2 regions of the Streptomyces sp. NPDC021622 genome follow, and region 2 is predicted to be linked to the other one. Evidence: riboswitches for the same ligand, from Rfam matches in the RefSeq annotation. Region 2 holds a riboswitch; the other holds the start of a gene.
The links. Region 2 has a riboswitch for glycine ahead of gcvP (aminomethyl-transferring glycine dehydrogenase). Riboswitches for the same ligand answer to the same signal wherever they lie in the genome.
Positions count from the first base shown of each region.

Region 1: another riboswitch for glycine. It lies ahead of gcvT (glycine cleavage system aminomethyltransferase GcvT); the one in region 2 lies ahead of gcvP (aminomethyl-transferring glycine dehydrogenase).

Region 1 is NZ_JBFACK010000012.1:240,907-246,011, forward strand. It holds gene AB0G47_RS24730 (enhanced serine sensitivity protein SseB C-terminal domain-containing protein) at 1-718, opposite strand, end outside; gene AB0G47_RS24735 (enhanced serine sensitivity protein SseB) at 910-1,722, opposite strand; gene AB0G47_RS24740 (AAA family ATPase) at 1,810-2,496, opposite strand; glycine riboswitch at 2,638-2,755, shown strand; gene gcvT (glycine cleavage system aminomethyltransferase GcvT) at 2,903-4,027, shown strand; gene gcvH (glycine cleavage system protein GcvH) at 4,109-4,486, shown strand; gene glyA (serine hydroxymethyltransferase) at 4,507-5,105, shown strand, end outside.
Region 2 is NZ_JBFACK010000034.1:9,987-15,091, forward strand. It holds gene AB0G47_RS40440 (hypothetical protein) at 1-72, shown strand, start outside; gene AB0G47_RS40445 (DUF5999 family protein) at 381-587, shown strand; gene gcvP (aminomethyl-transferring glycine dehydrogenase) at 690-3,578, opposite strand; glycine riboswitch at 3,778-3,877, opposite strand; gene AB0G47_RS40455 (PRC-barrel domain-containing protein) at 4,021-4,389, shown strand; gene AB0G47_RS40460 (DNA polymerase IV) at 4,668-5,105, opposite strand, start outside.

The DNA.
Region 1 (5,105 bases), on a different contig from region 2:
CGCGGTCGTAGAACGGCCTGGCGTTGGCGCGCAGCCACATGGCGACCGGGTCGTACGCGTCGGACATCGCGACCGTCGACACGGGCAGGCCGTCGGGCACGGCGGCGATCGACTGCTGCATCATCGCGCGCACGGCGTCGACCGAGGGCGGCGACGTGTCGTACACATCGAGACCGATGGCCAGATACGGGGCGCCGAGCGCGGGCTGCACCCAGGCGCGGCGCAGTGCGCGGACCGCCGGGGTGCGGTGCGCGTTCTGCGTGAGCAGGGCGTAGAACTGCGGGATCTCGATGGCCGGCTCGGTGAGCCGCAGCGGCCCCGCGGGCAGCAGGTCGAGGCCCGATGCGATACGGCGCAGATCCAGCCAGGGGATGCCGACGCCGCCGCCGGGGGCGTGCGGGTTGAGCCAGAGGCCATACTGGTCGGGGTAGAGGGTGCGGGCGATGTCGACACCTGCGACCACTTCGTACGAGCGGTTCCAGCCGCTGGCGGAGAGCTCCTGGGCGGAGGTCACACACGGCGCGTAGCCGAGGCCCTCGACCTCCATGTTTCCGTACTGGGCGTCGGGGGATCCGGCCTGGCCGTGCCAGAGCAGCATCCACACCTGGTCGGCGGCGAGCGCCCGCAGGAGCGCCTCGTAGGCGTCGTAGCGCCCCGGCGTCACCTGGCGCAGCATGTGCTCGACCTGCCCGGCCGCAGCCGTGCCCGACGCACTCACCCTTAACCGCCCCTTCGCGATGACCCGACGACCCCGATGATCCGAATGATCCGCAACGGACCCGGCCGGCACGGCCGTAACCCGCCCGGGTCATGAAACCAGCTTAAGCGGCGATCCTGACACCGACTTGACGTACGGCGTGGTCACACCCGCCGGTGCGCATGTCTCTCCACACCTCCGTGCTCGTATCTCTACACACGTCCGTGCTCGTGCTGGTGGCTCTGCCCGAAGAAGGGCCGCACCCTTGCGCGCAGCCAGTCGCCCACCGGGTCCTGGGCCACGTCGAGCAGCACCAGGTTCACCGGCCAGGGCACCGGGACCAGGCCGAGCGCACGGCCCACGGCCGCCATCGGCAGGTCACGGGCGTCGCCCTCCCAGGAGGACAGTTCGACGCCGATGAACAGGGAGGGGTCGTCGCCCTCGACGCTGGCCAGGCAGCGGCGGGCACTCAGCACCACTCCGGTGGCCTCGAACTCACGGGCCGCGGCGGACAGGAAGTCCACCGGGTCCTGCTGCCAGTCCGGCTCGAAGAGACGGACGCGGCCGCCGCTCGCGGGGCCGTCCAGCGGGGTGCGTCCCGCCCGGCAGAGCTCGGCGACGGCGGGCGGCGGCAGCGGCACGCCGACGGTGCCGTCCGGGTTGACCGCGATGCCGAGCTGCGGGGGCAGTCCGCGCGCGAACTCCACGGCGGGCGCCACGGTGCAGCTCATCCGGCCGCCGGTGACCTGCTGGAACTGCTGCTCGGAGCTGAAGACGGGCACGTATGCCTGGCCCTCGATCTCCAGCGTGGGCAGGTCGAGCGTGCCGCCGGCACCGTCGCCGCCGTTCGGCAGCGGGACCCAGATGTGGCTGCGGCCGAGGACCTCGACGATCCGGGCCCCCGCGGAGGCTGTGCTTGTCTGAGGACCGCCGCCGGTGCCGAGGGCCGCCGCGAGCACCTCTTCGAGTTCATTGCCCGGCCATCCTCCGTACGGATGGGCGTGCGCCTGCGCCGGAATGTCCATCTGTCTTACCCCTGCTCGTCCCGCTCTGCCTGCGGCTCGAACCCTAACGCGGCACGCCACCGCGCGCGGGTCGGTCCCCTCAGTCCCTCAGTCTCCGAAGCCGATCGCCCGCAGCGCGCCCGCCGCCGTCCGGTCGAGCAGCAGCGCCGAGCCGACGCCGCGCGGCAGATCGCCCCGCTCGGCGGCGCCGACGAGCCGGCCGACCGTTCTGCGGTGGCGCGCGAAGGCGTACCGCGAGACGCCGCGGCCGCGCGCGAGCTGCCCCTCGACGGCCGTCTCCGGTGGCACGTCGAGCAGCAGCAGATGCAGGGTCGTGCCCCGCCGTGCCGCTTCCCTGGCCAGCCAGCGGCGCACCCAGGCCTGGGTGCCGCAGTCGTGCACGACGACTCCCTCGCCGGAGCGCAGGGCCCGGCGCAGGCCCGCGTAGTGCGCGATGCGGACCAGGGGGCGGTAGACCGCGTACGGAAGGAAGCGCGGCATGCGGCCGGCCCAGCGGTCGCGGGTGTCCTGCGAGTCGATGCGCGGGCCCGCGACGGCTCTGCGCATCAGCGTGGACTTTCCGCTGCCCGGCAGCCCGGAGACGACGATCAGATCGCCGCCGCCGAAGGTAAGCCGGTGCGGGCTGTGGCCCATCCGCTGCCTCAGGTCCCGGACGACGGCCGCGGGCAGGGGGCCACAGCTCTCCCTGATGGCGGCGGCTTCCTGCTTGGGCAGGGCCACCCCTGTGTTGGTCGCGTAGACACTGGTCCTGCGCACCGTGATCAGCCTCCCCATAGCGGTCACGTACCTGCTTACCGCAGCTTCCCCGGCAAGTGTAAAGAGAAGGTAATGCGGCACAAGGGCATTACTGGACTGGCACTGCCCTGTGACGGAGCCCCGTGCAATGATGTGCCCGCAAACTCCATACAGGCCGCTTGAATCCGCGCGGGAGAGTTCCCGGTCACCGTCGTCCGACACTTCGTACGACACACCGGGGCGCCGAAGGAGCAAGTCCCTCCCTTGAATCTCTCAGGCCCCGTACCGCGCGGGCGAGGCACATCTGAAAAGCGGGCCGCCACGGCGGCTCCACCCAAGGTGCAAGTCATGACCCCCCATACGTACGGGTCGTGGTGAACCTCTCAGGTTCCGATGACAGATGGGGAGGATCTACCTCGCCCGTCATGCCCTGGGAGTTCTACGTATGAGTACCGCCCCCCGTCTGACAGCCCTCGATGCGGTGCATCGGGCGCTCGGCGCGACCATGACCGACTTCGCGGGCTGGGACATGCCGCTGCGGTACGGCAGCGAGCGCGAAGAGCACATCGCCGTCCGCACCAAGGCCGGTCTCTTCGACCTCTCCCACATGGGCGAGATCACCGTCACCGGCCCGGAGGCCGTGGACTTCCTGAACTTCTCGCTGGTCGGCAACATCGGCTCCGTCGGTGTCGGCCGCGCCCGCTACACGATGATCGTCGACCAGGACGGCGGCATCCTCGACGACCTGATCGTGTACCGCCTGGCCGAGGCCGAGTACATGGTCGTCGCCAATGCCTCCAACGCCCAGAACGTGCTTAACGAGCTGAGCAACCGCGTCGAGGAGTTCGACGCCGAGGTCCGCGACGACCGCGACGCGTACGCGCTGCTCGCCGTCCAGGGTCCCGAGTCCCCCGGCATCCTGAAGTCCCTCACGGACGCCGACCTGGACGGCCTGAAGTACTACGCGGGCCTGCCCGGCACGGTCGCGGGCGTGCCCGCGCTGATCGCCCGCACCGGCTACACCGGCGAGGACGGCTTCGAGCTCTTCGTCGCCCCCGGTGATGCGGAGAAGCTGTGGGGCGCGCTGATGGAGGCGGGCACGCCCGTCGGCATGGTCCCGGCCGGCCTCTCCTGCCGTGACACGCTGCGTCTGGAGGCGGGCATGCCGCTGTACGGGCACGAGTTGACCGCCGAGCTGACGCCGTTCGACGCGGGCCTCGGCCGGGTCGTGAAGTTCGAGAAGACCTCGATGTCCGAGAACTTCGTGGGACGCGAGGCGCTCGCGGCCGCCGCCGAGCGCGCCGAGACCGCTCCCCCGCGCAAGCTGGTCGGCCTGATCGCTTCGGGTCGCCGCGTACCGCGCGCCGGCTTCTCCGTGGTCGCCGACGGCAAGGTCATCGGCGAGGTCACCTCCGGCGCCCCGTCCCCGACGCTCGGCAAGCCGATCGCCATCGCGTACGTCGACGCCGCGCACGCGGCGCCCGGCACCGAGGGTGTCGGCGTGGACATCCGCGGCACGCACGAGCCCTACGAGGTCGTGGCGCTGCCGTTCTACAAGCGCCAGAAGTGACCCCCCGCGGGCGTCGGCAGTGACGTCACGCACATCTTTCTCGTTCCGCAGCACCCATCCGCGTACAGGAGAATTCAGGTCATGAGCAACCCCCAGCAGCTTCGTTACAGCAAGGAGCACGAGTGGCTCTCGCCCGCCGAGGACGGTGTGGCCACCATCGGCATCACCGAGCACGCGGCCAACGCGCTCGGTGACGTCGTCTTCGCCCAGCTCCCGGCGGTCGGCGACAGCGTGACCGCGGGCGAGACCTGCGGTGAGCTCGAGTCGACGAAGTCCGTCAGCGACCTGTACTCGCCGGTGACCGGTGAGGTCGTCGAGTCGAACCAGGACGTCGTGGAAGACCCGTCGCTGGTGAACTCCGCGCCCTTCGAGGGCGGCTGGCTGTTCAAGGTGCGCATCGCGGAGGAGCCGGAGGACCTGCTCTCCGCGGACCAGTACACCGAGCTCGCAGGCAACTAAAGACCCTTAGGGACCACCTGATGTCGCTTCTCAACACCCCTCTCCACGAGCTGGACCCGGACGTCGCCGCCGCCGTCGACGCCGAGCTCCACCGCCAGCAGTCCACCCTGGAAATGATCGCCTCGGAGAACTTCGCTCCGGTCGCCGTCATGGAGGCCCAGGGCACGGTCCTCACCAACAAGTACGCCGAGGGCTACCCCGGCCGCCGCTACTACGGCGGCTGTGAGCACGTCGACGTCACCGAGCAGATCGCGATCGACCGGGTCAAGGACCTGTTCGGCGCCGAGTACGCCAACGTCCAGCCGCACTCCGGCGCCTCCGCCAACCAGGCCGCCCTCTTCGCGATCGCCAAGCCCGGCGACACGATCCTCGGCCTGGACCTGGCGCACGGCGGCCACCTCACCCACGGCATGCGCCTGAACTTCTCCGGCAAGCAGTTCAACGTGGTCGCGTACCACGTCGACGAGGCCGGTCTGGTCGACATGGCCGAGGTCGAGCGCCTGGCCAAGGAGAACCGCCCGAAGGTGATCATCGCGGGCTGGTCCGCCTACCCGCGCCAGCTCGACTTCGCCGAGTTCCGCCGGATCGCCGACGAGGTCGGCGCGTACCTGTGGGTCGA
Region 2 (5,105 bases):
CACGCCGCCGAACTGCTCAAGGTCCTCACCCACCGACTGACCCCCGCGCCGCTGCTCGGCTCACCCGCCTGAGGCCGCCGCACCTCCCGTGCCCCGCCGCCCGACCGGCCGCGGGGCACGGCGCTGCCCGCTGCCCATACGGACTAGCCAGGTATGACCACCCCGAACCACCCGAAGAGACAGTGCAGTTGGGCTGAACCGTCCGGGCGGGTGATACGTCATTAAGCAGTAAGGAGCGCTGCCGTTAAATCCCTGCGGATTGGCGCCCGTAGGGCAACACTGGGATCGGACCGACTAATACACGGGGGGCGGTCATGAACACCGCATCGAGCCGCAGGACAGACGTCACAGCCATCACATCGCAGCGAAAGAACCCTTCCATGTGCCAGCACCAACCACCGTGCCCGACAGCCGACTCCGCCGACCGGGAAGCCGCGCTCCTCACGGCGAGCCACCCCGAGCAGGGCTGGAGCCTGCTGTGCAACGGCGTCCTGCTCTTCGAGGACACCGGTGAGCTGCTGCCGGACGGCCAGATCATCGCCCCGCACCGACCGCTGGGCACCGACGAGATCATGACGGCCGCCTGACGCGGCGGCACCACGGCACGGACAACGAAGGGGCCGACCCGGAGAAGCAATCTCCGGACCGGCCCCGACGCATGTGCTGGACCGTGAATCAGTCCTCGCGCATCAGTCCTCGTACGCATCCAGCGGCGGGCAGGAGCAGACCAGGTTCCGGTCGCCGTACGCCTGGTCGATGCGGCGCACCGGCGGCCAGTACTTGTCGGCCGCGACGACACCGGCCGGGAAGACGGCCTCCTCACGGCTGTAGCCGTGCTCCCACTCGCCGCTCAGCGCGGCCGCGGTGTGCGGCGCGTTGCGCAGCGGGTTGTCGTCGGCGGACCACTCGCCGCCGCCGACCTTCTCGATCTCCGCGCGAATGGCGATCATCGCCTCGCAGAACCGGTCGATCTCGACCAGGTCCTCGCTCTCCGTCGGCTCGATCATCAGCGTCCCTGCGACCGGGAACGACATGGTCGGCGCGTGGAAGCCGTAGTCGATGAGCCGCTTGGCGATGTCGTCGACGCTGACGCCCGTCTCCTTGCTCAGCGGCCGCAGGTCGATGATGCACTCGTGCGCGACGAGGTCGCCGGGGCCGGTGTAGAGCACCGGGAAGTGCGGCTCGAGCCGCTTGGCGATGTAGTTCGCGGAGAGCACCGCGACCTGCGTGGCGCGCTTGAGCCCCTCGCCGCCCATGAGACGTACGTACGCCCAGGAGATCGGCAGGATGCCCGCGGAGCCCCACGGCGCGGCGGAAATCGGTCCGACACCCGTCTCGGGACCCGCGGCGGGCTGCATCGGGTGGTTGGGCAGGTACGGCGCGAGGTGCTCACGCACACCGACCGGGCCGACGCCGGGACCGCCGCCGCCGTGCGGGATGCAGAAGGTCTTGTGCAGGTTCAGGTGCGAGACGTCGCCGCCGAAGTGCCCCGGCTTGGCAAGGCCCACCAGCGCGTTGAGGTTGGCGCCGTCGACGTACACCTGCCCGCCGGCCTCGTGCACCTCCGCGCAGATGTCGGCGACGTGCTCCTCGAAGACACCGTGCGTCGACGGGTACGTGATCATCAGGACGGACAGCTCGTCGCGGTGCTTCTCGATCTTGGCGCGCAGGTCGTCGACGTCGATCTCGCCGTCGTCGGCGGTCTTCACGACGACGACCTTCATGCCGGCCATCACGGCGCTCGCGGCGTTGGTGCCGTGCGCGGAGGACGGGATGAGGCAGACGGTGCGCTGCTCGTCGCCGTTGGCCCGGTGGTAGCCACGGACCGCGAGGAGACCCGCCAGCTCGCCCTGCGAACCGGCGTTGGGCTGCAGCGAGACCTTGTCGTACCCGGTGACCTCGGCGAGCCGCTCCTCCAGCTCACGGATGAGCGTGAGGTAGCCCTGCGCCTGCTGGGCGGGCGCGAAGGGGTGCAGCTGCCCGAACTCGGGCCAGGTGACCGGCTCCATCTCGGTGGTCGCGTTGAGCTTCATGGTGCAGGAGCCCAGCGGGATCATGCCGCGGTCGAGCGCGTAGTCGCGGTCGGCCAGCTTGCGCAGGTAGCGCAGCATCGCGGTCTCGGAGCGGTACTGGTGGAAGACCGGGTGCGTCAGGTACTCGTCGGAGCGCAGCAGACCGGCGGGCAGGGTGTCATCGGTCGCCGCGTCGAGCGCCTCGATGTCCGCCTCGACCCCGAACGCGGTCCAGATCGCGGTCAGCTGCTTGCGCGTGGTGGTCTCGTCGCAGGCCAGCGAGACGTGGTCGGCGTCGACCTGGTGGACGTTGACGCCACCCTCGCGGGCCGCGGAGACAAGCTCCTCGGCCTTGCCGGGCACCCGCACGGTCAGCGTGTCGAAGTACGCGCCGTGCACGACATCGACCCCGCCCGCGGTGAGGCCGGCGGCCAGCAGCGTCGCGTAGCGGTGGGTGCGCCGCGCGATGGACTTGAGACCCTCGGGCCCGTGGTAGACCGCGTACATCCCGGCCATGACGGCGAGCAGCACCTGTGCCGTACAGATGTTGCTGGTCGCCTTCTCACGGCGGATGTGCTGCTCACGGGTCTGCAGCGCGAGCCGGTAGGCCTTGTTGCCGTCGGCGTCGACGGAGACACCGACGAGCCGGCCCGGCAGGCTGCGGGCGAACTTCTCGCGCACCGCCATGTATCCGGCGTGCGGCCCGCCGAAGCCCATCGGCACACCGAACCGCTGCGTCGTGCCGACCGCGATGTCCGCACCGAGCTCACCGGGCGAGGTGAGCAGCGTCAGGGCGAGCAGATCGGCCGCGACGGAGACCACGGCCCCCAGCTCGTGCGCCTGCTCGATGACCGGCTTGATGTCGCGTACGACACCGGAGGCGCCCGGGTACTGGATCAGTACGCCGACGACACCGCGCTCGGCGACCTCGGCCGGGATGCCCTCGCTCAGATCGGCGACGACGATCTCGACGCCGGTCGGCTCGGCACGGGTCTGAATGACGGCGATGGTCTGCGGCAGCGCGTCGGCGTCAACAACAAAAACGCCGTCCTTGACCTTGCTCATGCGCCGCGAAAGGGCCATGGCCTCGGCAGCGGCGGTCCCCTCGTCGAGCAGGGAGGCACCGGAGGTGGGCAGTCCGGTCAGCTCGGCGACGACGGTCTGGAAGTTGAGCAGCGCCTCGAGCCGCCCCTGGGAGATCTCGGGCTGGTACGGCGTGTAAGCCGTGTACCAAGCAGGGTTCTCCATGACGTTCCGCAGGATGACGGGCGGCGTGAAGGTCCCGTAGTAGCCGAGCCCGATCATGGAATCGAGCACCTGATTCCGATCGGCCAGCGAGCGCAGCTCGGCCAGGACCTCGGCCTCGGTGCGCGCCCCGGGCAGATTCAGCGCCTCGGCGTTCTTGATCACATCCGGCACCGCGGCGGCGGTCAGCTCGTCGAGCGAGCCGTAACCGACCTGCGCGAGCATCTTGGCGCATGCCTCGGCATCGGGGCCGATGTGCCGCTGCTCGAAGGGAATGCCCTGCTCAAGCTGTGAGAGCGGGATGCGAGGGGTGGCGGTCATTGCGGAGGCCTCCTGGTCTGACGCTGGTCTGACGCGACCTGCGAGGGGCACCACGGCGCGGGTGCCCGGACGGCCTCCCCCTCTGTCATCTCAACCTGAGAGCTTCACAGACCCGCCCATGGACAGATCTGCTTTCACCGTCGGTGAGGAAGGGTCTCGAACGTGCCCGCCCGACGCCCGCCCTGCTTTCCAGAGTGACCTCGTCCGTGCGGTACAGGGTGCCTGAGAGATTCCGGGGAGGATTTGCTCCTTCGGCGCCTCCGGAATCACCTCCCGGAGAGCTCTCCCGCACGGGGTCAGCAGCCACCGCCAGCGTACCAGCGAGGACCGCGCCCGATCCCTCGAGTGGCCGCCCGCCCCGATGTGCTCTTTCGTAGTGATGACAAGCGAATAATGATTGGTTACGCGCCATTTCGACAAACTGCGACCAGTTGGAGGGCCTGTGCAGACCGACATCGATCCGCGCAACCTGATCGGCCGCAAGGCGTTCGACCGGGACGGGGCCAAGATCGGCACGATCGACGAGGTCTACCTCGACGATGCCACCGGCGCCCCGGAGTGGGCCGCGATACGCACGGGCCTGTTCAGCCGTGACGCCTTCGTCCCCCTGGAACCCAGCGAGGTCACGGGAGAGGGCACCCTGCGCATCCCCTTCGAACGCTCCCTGATCAAGGACGCCCCCGACTTCGGCGTAGGCCGCCACCTCTCCCCCGAACAGGAACTCCAGCTCTACCACCACTACGGCCTGGACATCGCACCCCCACCACCCCCCGACCAGGACTTCGGCAAAACCGCAGACGAAAACCCCTGACGCCGCGCCCTCCCCGGTACGCAACGCTCCCCCGACCGCCCGCCCTCGCTGTGGTCAGGCGCTCCCCCGGCTAACCCGCCCGCCCTCGCTGTGGTCAGGCGCTCCCGCGGCTAACCCGTCTGCCCGCCCTCGTTGTGAGCAGGCGCTCCCCCCCCGGCTCGCCCGACCGCCCGCCCTCGTTGTGGGCAGGCGTTCCGCAGGGCGAGTGGGGTCTCCCCTGCTCGAGCGGAGCCGAGAGCTTGGGGAAGGGTGGGCACAACGCCCACTGCCGAGCACCGCTACGCCAAGGGCGAAGGCCCAGCACGGCCCCCCGGCGGAGCCACCAGCGGCAACGGCTCCGCGGGAACAAGCTCCGGATCATCGACCCGAAACGTCCGCACCCGCCCCGGCGCCGACCCCGGAGTCTCAAACCGCACCGTCACCCGCCCAAGCCCACTCCCCTGCACCCACCCACACCCGTACACGGCATGCCGCACATCGTGCCCCGCGGCCCACCGCCGCGCGCCGAGCGCCACCTCCTCGACGGACGCCTCCTCGGCCTCCCCCGCACCCTCGACCTCAGTCACGGCTCCCGCAGCCTCGCCCTCCCCCCGCTCAAGCCCGTCGGCCCGAGCCTGCGCGAAGAGATCCTCCTGCGTGTAGTCCGCAAGCCCCGTGACCCCCACGCCAAGGAGCCGCACACCCCCCGTGGTGTCCACGGACTCCAGCAACCGCGC